Regions from separate parts of the Metabacillus hrfriensis genome, predicted to be linked through region 1. Evidence: predicted binding sites of a transcription regulator. Region 1 holds the regulator's gene; each other region holds the start of a gene.
The links. Region 1 encodes LexA, which represses DNA repair genes until DNA is damaged. Its sites were predicted from a motif close to CGAACATATGTTCG; they were not measured.
Positions count from the first base shown of each region.

Region 1 (3,217 bases):
CCACTCAATTTTCCCCCGCCAGTCTTCAATCACCAGATTCATTCCGTAAATCCCGGAAATAACAGTATAAGTCGTTAAGATCAGCAATAGAGAATTATGACGTTTACTTGCAAATTTTTCCTGATTTTGATAAAGACTGTCCATCGTGTTTATTACCTCTTTGTAAAGAGTTTCAATTTTAAAGCGATCTTTCATCAAAACAGAAAGCTCTTGTCCCTCAGTCCGGCTGCTGATTTCAGAAAAAATATATTTGGCGGTAAAATTGGCAATCGATCTGATCAGTTTGTCCATTTTATCTTGTTTTTGGTCAATATAGAGCTGTGAATAACTGTATGAAAGCTTTAAAAGGACAATTTTATAAAATAAGTGCAGAATCATATTGTAATATAGCTGGCCATACATTTCTTCAGCAATGAGTTTTTCATTTTTGCTGTCTCTGCTGATGCATGTAAATGTATGGTCGCTGATAATATGAAAACTATCCGGGGACCACCTGTCATAAACATGATCATTTACGTATTTTTCGATGTACTTTTGATTGGTTGCAGAGATGTATGGCTGTTTTTTTTCTTTATATCCATTCATATGTCCGATTCTGAATAAATCGTTATTTGTTATTTGATCATCAGGAGCAGCCATTAAAAAACTGGATACGAACATTCTTTCATCAATAAAATAAGGAAGGCTGCCCAGATAAGTTGATTGATCATTCTCGCTTTTTTCTATGAAGGGGACGATGAATGGACAAAGGTCCTGGAAGATAAAATCCTGAGTCTTGTCAAAACGTTTTTCACCACAATAGAGAACAGTACCTTTTTCTTCTGTAATTGAGGGCTCGAGAACGCGAAAATGATCCATAAAATCCAGTGCATCACTTAAAGAGAAATCTTCATTGTTATTGTAAGGGTCTGTTCGAATCGTTACCATTCCGATAGAGAAAGGACAAAGGTAGATATCAATTGAATGAACCTTCAAAGAAAATGAATTGTGTGCAGTATCAAGTCTGCATTTCAAATTTAAAGGCTTTGAGTAACGGTTTATCGCTTTTTCTTTATATTTGTCAGGGAATAAGATTTGTTCTATGTACGGCATAAAATAATGATTCAAACGTTTATGCGGGATATCAATGCTCTCCCCGTAATATTTATTTTGCTGTTTAACATTCTCAATTGAAAAAAATTCAAACCCGTTGGCTAACAGCTCCTCAATTAACTCCTTAGTGCAGTCCTGAGCCCATGAAAAGGGAAAAATGAATTGGCAATTCGTTCGCAGTATGGTTATTTCATCATGAATAATATTGGAATTCATAGGTTACCTCTTCTAAATTTTATCAATTATTATATATTCCCCTTGTTAAAGAGCATAAAACGCCAAAATAAAAATCTTTGCTGAGCAGCAAAGATTTTTAATGAATATTCCGGTAAACCCCAATGACTTTCCCTAAAATTGAAACATTTCGCAGAATAATAGGATCCATGGTTGAATTTTCAGGCTGAAGGCGAATGAAGTCTTTTTCTTTAAAGAAACGTTTTACTGTTGCTTCATCATCTTCTGTCATGGCAACTACGATATCTCCGTTATTTGCTGTTTTTTGCTGTTTAACAATTACCATATCCCCGTCCAGAATTCCAGCTTCTATCATACTGTCTCCCATAATCTCGAGCATGAATACTTGATCATCTGCTGCTGCAAACGTATCAGGAAGCGGAAAATATTCCTCAACATTTTCGATGGCTGTTATAGGGGAACCCGCTGTAACCTTACCGATAATCGGAACATTTATAACATTTGATCTTGGAATATGTGAAGTCTCTTCTTCTAAAATTTCAATGGCTCTGGGCTTAGTTGGATCGCGTCTGATTAGTCCCTTGCTCTCTAGCCTGGCCAGGTGGCCGTGGACAGTTGAACTAGAAGCAAGGCCGACAGCTTCGCCAATTTCGCGAACAGAAGGCGGATAACCTTTTTTCTGAACTTCTAATTTGATGAAGTTTAAGATATCCTGCTGTCTTTTTGATAATTTTGTCATCTTATGCACCTCGCGTCCTGTAATTTATGTTGATTATAGCATGTTTTTCCTGTGCATACAAACATAAGTTCGAAAAAATCCGTTGACAGAAACGTTTGTTCGCATTATACTAAAAATATCAAAAGTGCGAACAAACATTCTATTTCGAGGTGGGGATTATGTTGAAAGAATCTTTTTCTTATTTACTCTCATTTTTTATCGTCGTTATTGTTGCTGTCTTTGCTTTATCTTATACTGGTGAAAAAGACAGAATGGATCACTACGTAAATATAGAAGTTACTGAAGGGGACAGCATCTGGAGTATTGCTGACAAATTTAAAGAACATCATAATCTTTCTAAGTCAGATTTTGTCGAGTGGGTACAGGAAAAAAACGGTATGGAGACTGCAGTAATTAAACCTGGTGAACAAGTCTTTATACCCATTGAGAAGACAGCCTTTTATGAGGTCAATCAAATAGCAAGCAAGAAATAGGGAAGTGAGAACACTGAACGCCATCATCTATTGCAGAGTCAGCACAGTGAAAGAAGAACAGGAAACATCTCTTTTAAGACAGAAGGAAGAGCTCATAAATCTTTCTGAGCAGCACAGCATGAATATTGTAAAAGTGATTGAAGAGCAGGCCAGCGGCTATGATATAGAGAGGGACGGGATATTTGAACTGTTTGACTGCATCAAAAATCAGCAGGTGGATGCAATCCTGATCCAGGATGAAACAAGGCTTGGGAGGGGAAACGCCAGAATTGCACTCATTCATTTTCTTCTAAAAGAGGGAATAACACTTTATTCCGTTACACATAACGGCAGGCTTCTGCTCTCAGAAGCTGATTCTATGGTGCTTGAAATCGTCAGCATTGTTGAAGAATATCAGAGAAAGATTCATAATCTGAAAATCAAAAGAGGCATGCAGCGTGCGGTCCAAAACGGGTTTAAACCTCAAAATAACCTGTCTAATATTCATGGGAGCCCCGGGAAGGAAAAAAAAGAGCTTCCTGTTTCAGAAATTGTCCGCTTAAAACAAAACAAACTGACATTTGCAGAAATTGCTGCTACTTTGAGAGGCTTTGGCCATGATGTTTCAAAGGCAACAGTACATAGAAGATATCAGGAATATATGAAACAATCAGGAGACCAATAAGTTGTCTTTTACAGTCATTTTTAGTACGATAGCATAGTGAATCTATCTACAAAA
Region 1 covers NZ_CP126116.1:2,424,160-2,427,376, forward strand. The annotation lists gene QLQ22_RS12080 (magnesium transporter CorA family protein) at 1-1,308, opposite strand, end outside; gene lexA (transcriptional repressor LexA) at 1,406-2,026, opposite strand; gene yneA (cell division suppressor protein YneA) at 2,185-2,499, shown strand; gene QLQ22_RS12095 (YneB family resolvase-like protein) at 2,513-3,163, shown strand.

Region 2 (3,217 bases), 2.1 Mb from region 1:
CGAACAGAGATAAGTCATTATCAAGCGCATACTGAGCAATCTTATCGACTGATGTGGCGCCTACACCGCGCTTAGGTGTGTTAATAACACGCGCCAAGCTGATATCATCATCTGGATTGGCAATCAATCTTAAGTATGCAAGGATATCTTTAATTTCTTTTCTGTCGTAGAACTTAATCCCGCCGACAATGGTGTAATTGATATTTGATTTGAGCAGAATTTCCTCAATAACACGGGACTGTGCATTGGTGCGGTAGAGAATCGCAAAATCAGATAGCTTTCTACCTTCTGAAGAAACAAGCTGATTGATTTTTCCCGCTACGAACTGCCCTTCGGCTGATTCACTGTCAGCGCGGTAATAGTTGATTTTCTGTCCTTCATCATTTTGCGTCCAGAGATTTTTCGCTTTGCGGTTCATGTTGTTTTTAATAACTCCGTTTGCCGCTTCCAGGATACGCTGTGTGGAACGGTAATTCTGCTCAAGCAAAATCACGCTCGCAGTCGGGTAATCCTTCTCAAAGGAGAGAATGTTCGCGATATCCGCACCGCGCCAGCGATAAATAGACTGATCGGAATCACCGACAACACATAGATTTTGGAAACGTGATGCAAGCATTTTAACCAATAAGTACTGCGCTTTATTCGTATCCTGATACTCATCCACGTGGATAAATTGAAATTTGCGCTGGTAAAACTCAAGCACTTCAGGAACACGCTGAAAAAGCTGAATCGTTGTCATGATCAAATCATCAAAATCAAGCGACTGGTTTTTCAGCAGCTTCTTTTGATAATCCTTGTAAACATCGCTTGCGACCTGCTCGTACATGCCGCCTGCTGTCTTTTCGAACTCATCAGGAGTGATCAGTTCATTTTTCGCTCCGCTGATGCTGCCTAAAATGCTTCGCGGGTCAAACTTCTTCGGATCGATATTGCGTTCTTTCAGAATGGATTTTATGACAGAAAGCTGGTCTGTCGTATCAAGAATCGAGAAGTTTCTGCTGATTCCGATCCGGTCGATATCTCTTCTTAAGATACGGACACACATGGAGTGAAAGGTCGAGATCCAAATATCATCTGCACCTGGTCCAAGCAGTTTTCCGATTCTTTCTTTCATTTCACGCGCCGCTTTATTTGTAAACGTAATCGCAAGGATGTTCCATGGCGCTACGCCTTTTTCAACCATTAAGTAAGCAATTCTTCTTGTGAGCACACTCGTCTTGCCGCTTCCTGCTCCGGCCATTATTAAGAGCGGTCCATCTGTTGCCTTGACCGCTTCTTTCTGCATATCGTTTAAACCATTCAATAATTGATCTGTTAAAAATTGCACGTTCCGGGCACCACCTTATCAAACGTATGTTCTTATTTTATCTCATATCCTGAGTTAAATGCAATTACGAAAAGCGGAAGCGCCCGTTTAGCTCCGAAAGGCAGATAAGAATCCGGCAGAAAAGTCCGGGTTTGACTTTTCCTGCGGATTTGTTCTGGCCGAGGAGCTGGGCGATGGAGCTAGACATAAATGCGCTAAACTTTATTTCTTCTTCTCAAGGTTTTACTGCTTTTACTGTTTTCAAAGCGGATTGAAAATCATCATAGATAACATTGCCGACAACCACAACATCTGCAAATTCAGCCATTTCAGCTGCCTGTTCTGGCGTTTCAATGCCTCCGCCGTAAAATAGTTTGGTAGAGGATAAGACAGAGCTTGCAGCCTGTACTACATTTACGTCTCCGTAAGTTCCGCTGTATTCTAGATAAAAGATTGGCATATGGAACATTTTTTCTGCCATGCGTGCATACGCCATGACATCATCTGCTGATAACTCCGTATTCGCCTCTGTCAGTTTTGCCGCTTTGCAGTCACCATTTAAAATACAATAGCCTTCAACAATCAGCTCATCCCAGCTCATGATCTCACCGTATTCTTTCACAGCCTCGTGATGCAGTCCCATTACCCACTTCGTATTCATGCTGTTCATAACGGACGGGATAAAATACAAGTCAAATCCCGGTATGATCGACTCAATTTCTGAAACCTCAAGCACACATGGAACAAGATATCTTCTGATTCGGGACATTAAGTTTAACACATTATCCATCGTCACATTGTCGCTTCCGCCGACAATGATCGCATCTGTTCCTGATTCGCATATTATTTCTAGATTTTCATCGCTTATTTCTTTATCTGGATCGAGTTTGAACACATGTTTCCACTCGGCAACTTCATACATGGTCTTTCCTCCTAACAATCGGGTTCCACCTGAAACATTATATCAAATTAACGTCCTGCAAAAAACGCACAGGTGCTATGAAGGTTTTGACAATCTGTTCACGAGTTCGTTTTAAAAGTGGCTTAATTCATAATTCAAAACTATTTTGAAGATAATAATTTAAAAAAACGGAGGAAAAAACATTGAATGGAAAAAATCCTATTTGCTCATCTGAGCTCGGTACACTGTGGCTAACCTACCAGGAAAAAACACTGATTCTTAGAATATTAGAATATTTCATGGAAAAAGCTGATGATCAGCAAGCCTTAAATATTATGGGAGGTTTATGGCAGGAACTCAATCATTATGTAATCAAAATCGAAGACATTTTTGAACAGGAAGGTGTAGTCATTCCTAATGGATTTACTAAAGAAGATGTAAACTTAGAAGCTCCAAAGCTTTACGACAATGGATTTGATATTATGTTTCTTCGTATTTTAAAAGAAATCAGCATGGGTATGTACACCCTTAACATGAATATGGCATACCGTGAAGATGTAATGACCATTTATGAAGGATTAACGACTACTACGCAAAAGGTTTATAAACTGGCTACCCATTATTTACTTAATAATGGCATTCTTACTCTGCCGCCAAAAGTGACCATGCCGAAATCAACGGAATTTATAAAAAGTAAAAACTATTTGAACGGATTTCGTTTCTTTGGTGAAAATCGGGCTTTAAACGACATTGAAATAGGCAATCTCCATCACGGAATCGAAACAAATCATATTGGCATGCAGCTTGTAACCGGTTTTGCACAATGTGCTAAAAACAAAGAAGTTAGACAATATTTTGTAAAAGGAAAAGAACTTGCCAAGAAACAAATAAAAACTTTCGAAGAAATTCTCCTAGAAAGCAATGTTCAGTTCTCAGCTTCTTCAGGGAGTACAGTAACTGATTCGACAATCCCTCCATTTTCTGAAAAGCTAATGATGTTCTGTATTTAT
Region 2 covers NZ_CP126116.1:347,757-350,973, reverse strand. The annotation lists gene pcrA (DNA helicase PcrA) at 1-1,285, opposite strand, end outside; gene pcrB (heptaprenylglyceryl phosphate synthase) at 1,542-2,228, opposite strand; gene QLQ22_RS01870 (DUF3231 family protein) at 2,411-3,217, shown strand, end outside.
Region 2: the regulator LexA is predicted to act here: its motif matches at 1,347-1,360, upstream of pcrA (DNA helicase PcrA).

Region 3 (3,217 bases), 2.2 Mb from region 1:
AACTGGCCGATTGGCATGGGCAAGCGATTCCTTGGGATTATTGACCGCGAGCAGCATACAGTCGTTCAATTTAAAGGAAACGAGCAGGAAGAGATAATTCCTTCAGATGAAGTAGATGCAACCGAAATTGGGAGTCATCCAACTTATTTGGAAACGAAGGATGAGCTTGAACTTCTTGAGGAAGCAGGCAATCAATTCGACGCTGACCGCGTTAAACGCGGGGAATTAACCCCTGTTTTCTTCGGAAGTGCGCTTGCAAACTTTGGTGTAAAATCATTTTTTGATGTGTTTTTACAGTATGCCGTTCCTCCGCAGCCGAGAAGAACAAATCAGGGCTTCATTGCACCTGAGACAGAAGAATTCTCTGGCTATATCTTTAAAATTCAAGCCAACATGAACCCTGCCCACCGCGACCGCATTGCCTTTCTTCGGGTGTGCTCCGGACGATTTGAGCGCGGCATGAGCGTACAGCTGAGCAGAACGAATAAAACGCTTAAGCTGAACCAGACGCAGGTGTTTATGGCTAAAGACCGAGAAACGGTTGATGAAGCATTCGCTGGCGACATCATCGGAATCTATGATCCGAACGTTTACCAAATCGGTGATACACTGACGGTCGGAAAAGAAGGCTATCATTATGATGAGCTTCCGCAGTTCCCGCCGGAGATGTTTAAAAAGGTGCGCGTGAAAAACGTCATGAAGGCAAAGCAGTTCCGTAAAGGAATTGACCAGCTGGTTCAAGAAGGGGCCATTCAGTATTTCCGTCAGGATTCAACGGACGACATCATCCTTGGCGCTGTCGGACAGCTTCAATATGAGGTATTTGAATACCGTATGAGAGCCGAGTACAACGTTGAGATCGAATTTGTTCCTATGGGCGACCGCATCCCAAGATGGATCGGCAATGAAAAATTCGAAAAACGTTTCTTTGATTCAAGAAGCCTGCTCGTGCGCGACCGCAATGATCAATATGCTGTCCTCTTTGAAAATGATTTTACCTTCAGGCATTTTAAAGAAAATCATAAAGAGATTGAACTTATCGATCTTCTGCAGGAAAACGACTACCAAAGCTTTTCTGCTTCAGAGAAGTAAGCAGGAGCTGATTCCATGTTACTAAAAGCCGTTCTGGCCCTGACTCTGCCTTTTATTATTTTGACTTTGTTTGCCAGAGTCTCATATAATCACTACGTTGCGACTGTCCTGACCATTGCTCTTTTAGCTGCAGCTTATTCGAAAGGGTATATGGAATCATGGATTATCATAGTACTGGATGCGATATCTGTCGCCGCAGGATTTTTGTATGCTGCGAAAATGGCAAGACGCACAAGACGTGAAAAAACGAATTGAGATTTGAACCTGTTCCCTTTGGGAGCGGGTTTTTTTTACACCATAATTTGTATAGTTTCCAGCATTTATGATTAGCTCCATCGCCCAACTCCACGGTCATAAGCAGTTGTTCACATTTGTACGGGATTATTTTGGTAAGTCTCGTAATTAATCCGTAAAGTCTCGGAATTAATTTTAAAAGTCTTGGAATAAAGTTAGAAAGTCTCGGAATATGTTGGGAAAGTCCTGCTTGTTGAAAAGAGCACTTTTAACAGTAAGCGGGTACTAAATTGCTGGGCGTGAGGTTGCTCTCGGTTTACCAGCCGCCCAAAAAAGGTAATGAAAAAGATAAGCCAGGCATTTAAATAGAAAAATCCGGCGATAATGATAGAATCAAAATGTCGAAAGAAATATGCGAACTATAGTTCGTATTTTTGGTGATTTTCCACCTGTTTATGGTAAAATATAAATACTGATTACATATGAATGGAGGTCCTCCTGTTGAGCGATCGTTTTGATTTAATCTCGAATTATAAGCCAGAGGGCGATCAGCCCGAGGCGATAAAAAAGCTAGTCCAGGGCATAAAAGAAGGGAAGAAGCATCAGACGCTTCTTGGTGCTACAGGTACAGGGAAGACGTTCACCGTTTCAAACGTCATCCAGGAAGTAAACAAACCGACGCTGATTATTGCTCATAATAAAACATTGGCAGGACAATTATACAGCGAATTTAAAGAGTTTTTTCCAAATAACGCAGTAGAATACTTCGTCAGCTACTATGATTATTATCAGCCGGAGGCCTATGTGCCGCAGACCGATACATTCATCGAAAAAGACGCAAGCATTAATGATGAAATAGATAAGCTCAGACACTCCGCAACAGCCTCTTTATTTGAGCGTAGGGATGTTATTATCATCGCGAGTGTCTCGTGCATTTACGGCTTGGGTTCACCTGAAGAATACCGTGATCTGGTGGTTTCTCTTCGCACAGGCATGGAGATTGAACGCAATCAGCTGCTCAGAAGACTTGTTGATGTGCAGTATGAAAGAAATGATATCGACTTTAAACGCGGGACGTTCAGAGTGCGCGGTGATGTAGTCGAGATTTTTCCTGCTTCAAGAGATGAGCAGTGCATCAGGGTTGAGTTTTTCGGCGATGAAATTGACCGTATTAGAGAAGTGGATGCTTTAACAGGCGAAATCAAAGGAGAACGCGAGCATGTCTCGATCTTCCCTGCATCCCACTTCGTCACCCGCGAGGAAAAGCTGAAGGTTGCGATTACAAATATTGAACAGGAGCTTGATGAACGGCTGAAAGAGCTTCATGAGAATGGAAAGCTGTTAGAAGCGCAGCGCCTTGAACAGCGTACCCGCTATGATCTTGAAATGATGCGGGAAATGGGCTTTTGTTCAGGAATTGAAAACTACTCAAGACACCTGACGCTTCGCCCGGCAGGTTCCACTCCTTATACATTGCTTGATTTCTTTCCTGAAGATTTCATGATTGTCGTGGATGAGTCCCACGTTACCATGCCTCAGATCAGAGGGATGTATAACGGTGACCAGGCAAGAAAACAGGTTCTCGTTGACCACGGGTTCCGCCTGCCTTCAGCGAAAGATAACCGTCCGCTTCAATTTGACGAGTTTGAAAAGCATATCAATAACATCCTGTTTGTATCGGCTACTCCTGGCCCGTATGAGCTTGACCATACACCTGAAATGGTTCAGCAAATCATTCGCCCGACAGGACTTCTTGACCCGACAATTGATGTGAGACCGATTCAGGGTCAGATTGATGACCTGATTGGGGAAATTCAGGCAAGGACAGAACGCAATGAACGTGTCCTTATCACAACATTAACGAAGAAAATGTCGGAGGACCTGACGGATT
Region 3 covers NZ_CP126116.1:4,625,645-4,628,861, reverse strand. The annotation lists gene QLQ22_RS22975 (peptide chain release factor 3) at 1-1,092, shown strand, start outside; gene QLQ22_RS22970 (CsbA family protein) at 1,108-1,347, shown strand; gene uvrB (excinuclease ABC subunit UvrB) at 1,828-3,217, shown strand, end outside.
Region 3: the regulator LexA is predicted to act here: its motif matches at 1,742-1,755, upstream of uvrB (excinuclease ABC subunit UvrB).

Region 4 (3,217 bases), 1.3 Mb from region 1:
GGAATACCATTCCCGCACATTTGCCAAGTTTTGCAGAAACAGGAGGTTAACGAAGGCAGAAAAGGGAATAGAATCAATCTGCTTTCATTCTTTTTTTACTCACCGCCATTATGGTCGCAAGCAGCATTATATGCTATTCCGATAATCATGAGGAACTGTTTCAAATGAGGTTTTGTTTTGGAGCAAAGCAGCAGGGTTAACCGGGGTATTCTTCTCGCTCATCAGTGTTAAGCTGATTATAAAATACGGGAAACTGACTATTGTCAGGTATGCAATGATTGGAATGGTCCTTTCATTTACATTTTCACGCCCGAACCTTTACATGTCAGCCGGATTTTCTGTCTTATACACGGCATCGCTTTCTGTTTGTATACCCGCATTCATTTCACTTACCGGCGAATACGGAGGCCGTGGCAGGGCACCTGCCGTATCCCTCTGTTCATTTCTGCTTTTAGCCGTGCAAGCTTAGGCCCTATAATTGCAGGCATCTTCTCTTTTCATGAAATTCTGTTTTTATTCTCAGTCTTTTACAGCATAGCCGTTCTTTTTACAATCAGAAAATAAGCTCATTCTTTCACTTTCCCGATCACATCATCCTGGCTGATCAATCCGAATTGGCGGCTGTCACGGCTTACGAGACGATTATCCCCCAAAACAAAAAGATAGCCTTCAGGAATTGTTTTTCTTCCGGTGATATCTTTTAATGTAAAGTTCCCTGTTAATCTGCCGAAAGGAGTCCCTTTTTTCTGCGACTTCAAATAGGGTTCTTCCATAGCTTTGCCATTCACGAACAGCTTATCGTTTTTATATGCCAGTTCATCCCCGGGCAAACCGATCACTCTTTTGATATAAGCATCTTCTCCGCCTGGTGCTTTAAACACAACGATATCAAAACGCTTGAAATCAAACAGGCGGTGATTTACCTTGTTTATGGACAGCAGATGTCCGGCTGTTAAAGTGGGCTGCATGGAAACACCCTCTACTTTGTAATCAACGAAAACGAGATTTTTTATGGTAATAATGAGCAAGAAAGTGATGACAGTTGAAAAAAACAAGTATCTTTTTCTCATCTTAACTCCTCCGTAAATTTAATGATCTCTTTTCTTCTCAAGCATTTTAACATTCAGGCGCTTTTCGAGCTGCTTGCCGATCAACCACAATAAAAAAATCACAACAGCGGCAATGACAGTTCTTTCAGGCTGCGTAATCATAGCCCGCAAATCGTAGCCGATGAAACTGATCAAAAAGATCATCACAAACTTTCCGGACAGCACAGCCAAACTGAATTGCCAAATACTCACCTTGGACAGTCCTGCTACGATATTAACTGCTGCAGAAGGCGTAAACGGGAAGCAAAGCAGTAAAAACAAAGGACCAAACCCGTGCCTCTCAAGCCACCCCATCATTCTCTGCACAGTCGCGTTCCGGCTGAAAACCCTGAAGAACTTCTCCTGTCCGTATTTACGTATGATCCAAAACAAAATGAGTGCCCCAAGGCAGCTGCCAATCCATGAATAGATAAAACCAAACCACAGACCAAACGAATTAGCATTGGCTACAACAAAAACCACTAACGGCAAAAATGGCAGAAATGCTTCAAGCAAAGGCAGGCCTATGCCGAGCAGCGGGCCAAACGAACGGTAATCTTTGAAAAACTCCATCATTCTTTCCATTGTAAAATAATCCAGAAACGCCTCAAGTTCCATGCGGTAAGCTCCTTATATCTTTATCTATGCTATTATTTTACACTTTTGTGTAAAGACTTTAAACATAGAGGGTATATTGCGGTGTGGAGCATGCATAAAACAGTCTTGCATTTCATAAGCTGATAAAGTAAAATAAAATCGAACATACGTTCTTTTTATAATGTTGAAGCGAGGTTTTTTTGATGACGAGAATTCCCTCAGACCTTCGAGATGCAATTGAAATGTCCATTTACCTCCCGATGACCATTTCCATATTCAACCGGGACTTATCTATCATTGAACAAAGTCCATTCAAGCTTAAACAGCCCTATCTTAACATCGTGGAAGAATCACTCAAGCTTGCACAAAAGGATCTGACAGTCGTACGCCATGAACTGAAAAAAAACAGCATTAAAGTCAGCCAGGTACAAAGGGATGAAGCCTTTACCATGTATTCATTCATCTTTAAAGGCTACGAGGAGCAGCACAATTATTTTAATCCCCGAATACGCAATAAAGTATGCGAACTGATGGAGGATTATTTATTTAAAGTCCTAAAAAAGTAATTAGTGCTTGTTCAGCTCACGATGTATGTAAAGGTATTTTATATATCCCTTTGGGTTGTTGGGATTTTAATTTATGAATCATTCACCCTTCTTCCGCAGCCTTTGGTTATTTTAATTATGGATGGTGGAGGTTATCGTACTCAGCTATTCTTGACCCTTCCTATTCATTTTCTAGTTGCTGTTTATAAATTTGTATGTAAATTAGATGGAAAACTAACTGGAGATATAAACAATTATTATTGTAAAAGTAACAACTTTATTTGAAATGAAACTTTTTATTGTCATCCAACAGCAGCAGTTGTCAACAATCAAAAGAGCAGTTCTCACTGCTCTTCTAAAATATTTCTGCTGTCTATAATCTGTATTAAGTTAACAAGGTAATTAGAGTGCTAGTTATGCAGGACATTACCACTCGTATTTTTTCGGACAGATATTCTTCAGGCTTGCTCATGAGATATATCCTTTCCGACCTTTCTTGAACACTAACAATTTGGTATACATCCTGCTTGATTTTTACTTATTCAGTAAGTTTTTTAAAAAGCACTCAATTGGGTTTTGCGATAATTATTAGAATTTGTAAATAATTATTAATCATCAACCATTACTGCTACATTGCAACATAGTTATATCCAGTCGTAGCTCTATCCACTATATGGTTAAAAACCACATCAAGTTTTTGTTTGAATATTAATCTATCATAACTTTGAGGTAATGTTTTATCGAGCACATCTTGAACAACTGACTGTACTCTTAGTTTTGGTTGTTCATCTTTATACCAATCAACAATTAGTAACCCATTTTTCTTTTCTACCAAAGTTTCAAATAATTCTTTAGCAGATAACTTAACTTGTTGTTCTTCTTTTTTGGTTAGTTTATCTTTCTTTAGGAGATCAAACAACTCTAATTCTTCCTCTTTAAGATTTTCTCTAATATGTCGTTCATCTTCTTCATGCATTTTTTCAATAA
Region 4 covers NZ_CP126116.1:1,089,848-1,093,064, reverse strand. The annotation lists gene QLQ22_RS05445 (hypothetical protein) at 173-469, shown strand; gene lepB (signal peptidase I) at 567-1,070, opposite strand; gene QLQ22_RS05435 (TVP38/TMEM64 family protein) at 1,089-1,706, opposite strand; gene QLQ22_RS05430 (YhjD family protein) at 1,889-2,251, shown strand; gene QLQ22_RS05425 (type I restriction endonuclease subunit R) at 2,859-3,217, opposite strand, start outside.
Region 4: the regulator LexA is predicted to act here: its motif matches at 1,846-1,859, upstream of QLQ22_RS05430 (YhjD family protein).